DNA from 2 places in the Curvivirga sp. genome. Region 2 is predicted to be linked to the other one. Evidence: predicted binding sites of a transcription regulator. Region 2 holds the regulator's gene; the other holds the start of a gene.
The links. The regulator HrcA, encoded in region 2, represses chaperone genes, less so after heat shock. The targets are predictions, from matches to a motif close to GTTAGCACTCNCCNNNGGNGAGTGCTAAC.
Positions count from the first base shown of each region.

Region 1 (2,410 bases), 1.5 Mb from region 2:
CGGAGATAACTTCGCCACCTGTTAGGATCGCGATGTCTTCCAACATAGCTTTACGACGGTCACCGAAACCAGGTGCTTTAACAGCAGCAATTTTCAAACCACCACGTAGTTTGTTCACAACCAATGTTGCCAATGCTTCGCCTTCGATGTCTTCAGCGATGATCAACAATGGACGGGAAGATTGAACTGCAGATTCCAAGATTGGAAGCATTGGTTGTAGAGAAGACAATTTCTTCTCGTGCAACAAGATCAATGGCTCTTCCAAAACAGCTTTCATTTTTTCGCTGTCTGTTACGAAGTATGGAGATAGGTAACCGCGGTCGAACTGCATACCTTCTACAACGTCCAATTCTGTTTCCAAGCCTTTTGCTTCCTCAACAGAGATAACGCCTTCGTTGCCAACTTTTTGCATTGCTTCAGCTAGCATTTCACCAACTTCTGCATCACCGTTAGCGGAGATTGTGCCAACTTGTGCAATTTCTTCGTTGGATGTGATTTTCTTAGCGCGTGCCAACAAGTCACCAACAACAGAATCAGCAGCAGCATCGATGCCGCGCTTCAAGTCCATTGGGTTTAGGCCTGCTGCAACAGCTTTTGCGCCTTCACGGATGATTGCTTGTGCCAAAACTGTCGCGGTTGTTGTACCGTCACCAGCAAGGTCGTTTGTTTTGGAAGCAACTTCACGCACCATTTGTGCGCCCATGTTTTGGAATTTATCTTCCAAATCGATTTCTTTAGCTACAGAAACACCGTCTTTTGTGATGCGTGGTGCACCAAAAGATTTGTCTAGAACAACGTTACGGCCTTTTGGACCCAATGTAACTTTTACAGCGTTTGCTAGGATATCAACACCCTCAAGCATCTTAGTGCGAGCTTCGGTTGAAAATTTAACTTCTTTAGCCATGGAATATACCCCTTTCAGGCAGTGTATTTAAATAAGGCTTGTAAAATAAGCGGTTCTAAAAGTGTTTTGTCCGATTAGGACAATACACCCAAGATGTCGCTTTCTTTCATGATCAAGAACTCTTCGCCGTCCAATTTGATCTCTGTACCGGACCATTTGCCGAACAATACAGCATCACCAGCTTTTACGTCCAACGCACGGAATTCACCGTCGTCGCCACGTACGCCGTTGCCTGCAGCAACAACTTCACCTTGCATTGGTTTTTCTTGTGCGGAGTCTGGCAAGATAATGCCGCCAGCTGTTTTTTCTTCTGCGTCTACGCGACGAACAAGAACACGATCATGTAAAGGTCTGAATGCCATCAGATAAACCCTCTCATATAATAAGACAAAGGTTACGGGTGTCCTTCCAAAATGAACAAACACCCTGTTCAAATTTCGGGAAGTTTATCTTCCCTTGTAACTTCCATTAGCACTCTCAAAGTGAGGCTGCTAACAAAAGCGACCGAAAAACAGATAATCCTTCCCATCCCCCTTTTCAAGTGATTCTGGAAAATTTTGTCAGCACTCTCCGATATACAGTGCTAATTCATTGAAAATATTAGGAAAGATTTTAAAAATAGTTTATACTGAATGTATCGAAAATAAATATGGAGGATGCCTATGACAGGTCCAAATCAACCAAAATCCCCTACCATTAACTCAATACAATCGGAGCCGTCCGATTTGGAATTACAGTTACAAGGTTATCGTTTGGCTACGGCTGAATTCCTTTATCATATGCCAGATCATCCAACGATCTTACAAAGTTTTATCTGGCAAACCTATGACCTGCTTCCTGATTATCCCGAAATTCATAAGCTTATAAATTTCTGGGAAGAAAATATTGATGGGCCCTTACATTCTGTACATGTAGCCAGTTGTGACTTGCTAACCCCGGGTGATGCGAGATTTGCAGATGTAATTTATCAAATACATTAAAAACAATTCTTGCATGAATTTTGTGATGCTTTATGATCCCCTGCTAATAAAGCGAATTATTTCAGGGGGCAAGCATTGCGGTATTATAATATTACCGTGGGTATAATAAGCTTTTTTCTATTCTGTATGAGTGAGTCAGTCAGTCATGCCGACCATACAGCAGGCCATATCCACAGACCACAGATCTTCTTATCGGAAATCCCACCACTGATCATGCGGGTGAAAAACGAAGATGCCGGCATGTTGGTCGATTTAAGCTATGCATTGATTGATGAATTGCAATCCACAGGCTTGGATATCCGTCCGTCCCCAAAAATCCTGCCCTGGGCAAGAGCTTATAAATTGGTACAAAACACACCAAACGTCATTATGCTTCAAATGGCACGTACACCCTATCGGGAAGATTTGTTTCATTGGGTAGATAATACCACAGATGTATCTTGGTCATTTGTCACAACAATAGGCCCTGCGATCAATACAATTGAGGAAGCCAAAAAACTGGACTCAATTGCTGTTTACCGAGCAA
Region 1 is NZ_CBDCOT010000009.1:2,350,170-2,352,579, reverse strand. It holds gene groL (chaperonin GroEL) at 1-904, opposite strand, end outside; gene groES (co-chaperone GroES) at 979-1,266, opposite strand; gene ACOQOA_RS16580 (usg protein) at 1,567-1,884, shown strand; gene ACOQOA_RS16575 (substrate-binding periplasmic protein) at 2,011-2,410, shown strand, end outside.
Region 1: the regulator HrcA is predicted to act here: its motif matches at 1,464-1,492, upstream of groES (co-chaperone GroES).

Region 2 (2,410 bases):
CCCTTGGCTACAGCAACCATAGCAGGACGCAACAAACGCTCATTTAAGACATAACCTGGCTGCATCACATGAACTACGGTACCTGCAGGCTGACCTGAATTTTCAACTTCAGTCATGGCTTGATGAAGTTTGTAATCAAATTTTTCACCTTCAGGGTTTATATATTCGATTTTGTTTTTGCCAAAAGCGTCTTGTAACATTTTCTCTGTCATTTCCACGCCAGTGATAAATGTTTTAATTTGTTCATCTGCAGCTTCTTTTGCTTCATCAGACAAAGATTCCATAGCGCGTTGTAGGTTATCAGCAACAGGCATCAATTCTTTGGCTAAGGGGCTGACGGCATATTTCGCCATATCGGTTTTTTCTTTATCTGTGCGGCGGCGAATATTTTCCACTTCAGCCAAAGCACGCATCAAACGATCTTTCAGCTCTGCATTTTCGGCTTGTAGTTTTTCAATAACTTCAAAACCGTTTTCTTCTGTTACAGCTACATTTTCTTCAACTGCAACTTCCTCAGCAGTAGCTTCAGTTTCTTGATTTTCCACAGGATTTTCTTGGTCCATCATCTTTTTAGATCTCTTTTTAAACATCTTGATATCTGGTTGAAATATTCAACAGCAGCTATTCAGCCTAAAACTGCAGACTTTTCAACTAAAATTTGGTTCTGCGCAAATTACGACTTCTTGCCGTTTATATAGGGTGTCCTTACTTCTGACGCAACATTTCACTGACAACTTTTGCTGTATAATCCACCATGGGAATAATGCGGGCATAATTCATACGTGTTGGTCCGACCACACCGATGGTACCGATGATCTGTTCTTCACTGTTGCGATAAGGGGAAATAATCATTGAACAGCCGGTCACAGAAAATAGCTCATTTTCAGCGCCGATAAAAATTTGAACCCCATCTGCATCCTGCGTGAGGTCCACTAAACGAAGTAGATTTTCTTTCGTTTCAAGTGCTGTGAAAAGGGTGCGGATATTTTCTAAATCACCAAGAGCATTGATATCTTGCAATAAATTTGACTGACCTCGTACAATGAGCACGCCGTCATCACTGGTATCAGACCAGGTAGCAAGGCCGGCTTCGACCAGTTTTGTAGAGAGCTCATGAATGGCGGCCTTGTTGGAACTGATTTCATTGGCAATAACAGCTTTCGCTTCGGTTAAACTCTGACCAATAAGCTTAGAAGATAAATAATTTCCGGCCTCTATCAATATAGAAGGGGTTACACCAACGGGTAAATCAAGGACCCGGTTTTCCACCTGACCTTCTTCTGTGACCATTACCACTAAGGCGCGCCCTGGTCCAAGACTGACAAATTCCACATGTTTCAGGCGTTGTTGTTCTGTTTTCGGGGCAACAACTAAACCTGCACAGGCGCTTAATCCAGACATTAAATTGCCTGCTTGTTCTAAAACCTGATTATAAGAGGCGCCATTGGTTTTACATTGGGCTTCAATCTGAATGCGTTCCTCGTCCGTTAGATTACCGATTTCCAGGATTCCGTCTACAAAAAGGCGCATGCCAAGATCCGTTGGCAGACGTCCGGCTGAGACATGAGGTGCATAAAGCAATCCATATTCTTCTAAATCCGCCAAGACATTCCGAATAGTGGCGGGGCTTATATTTTCATGAAGTTTTTTAGAAAGGGTTCTTGAACCAACAGGTGCACCTGTTTCCACGTAGGATTCAACGACCAGTTTTAATATTTCTCTGGATCGGTCATTGAGGTCTGAAATCATGAAAAGGCCATCCTTATACGTTATTATTTGTATTTTTTGTAAGAGTGCAGGTTTATTCCGGCTTTGCAAGCGTGTTAGGCTTGTCCCAACTGCTTTCGCAGCTTATAGAGAGGCCAGTTTAGCATATTCGTTTAATTTTGGAGTATTTTTATGACTGAAACACATCGCCCTTCCGGTCGCGCTTTAGATGAAATGCGTGTGATTGAACTGGAGCCGGATTTTAGCCCTTATGCGGAAGGATCCTGTTTGGCGAAGTTTGGAAATACTCATGTCTTATGTACCGCAACTGTGGAAGACAATGTACCGCCATTTTTGCGTAATTCTGGTCAAGGCTGGGTGACAGCAGAATATGGAATGTTGCCACGTTCCACTCATAGCCGTATGGATCGTAAACGTACTGCGGCGAGTGGCCGTACACAGGAAATCTCCCGCCTTATCGGGCGTAGTCTACGTGCGATTACGGTAATGGACGGATTTGGAGAACGTCAGGTACGTGTGGATTGTGATGTGATCCAGGCAGATGGTGGTACCCGTACAGCAGCTATTACGGGCAGTTATGTGGCGCTTCATTTAGCTTTTGAACATTTGAAAAAATTGGGTGTTATTGAAGACATTCCATTGAAATCTCATGTGGCAGCCATTTCTTGTGGTATTTTTGAAG
Region 2 is NZ_CBDCOT010000009.1:892,818-895,227, reverse strand. It holds gene grpE (nucleotide exchange factor GrpE) at 1-566, opposite strand, end outside; gene hrcA (heat-inducible transcriptional repressor HrcA) at 706-1,749, opposite strand; gene rph (ribonuclease PH) at 1,900-2,410, shown strand, end outside.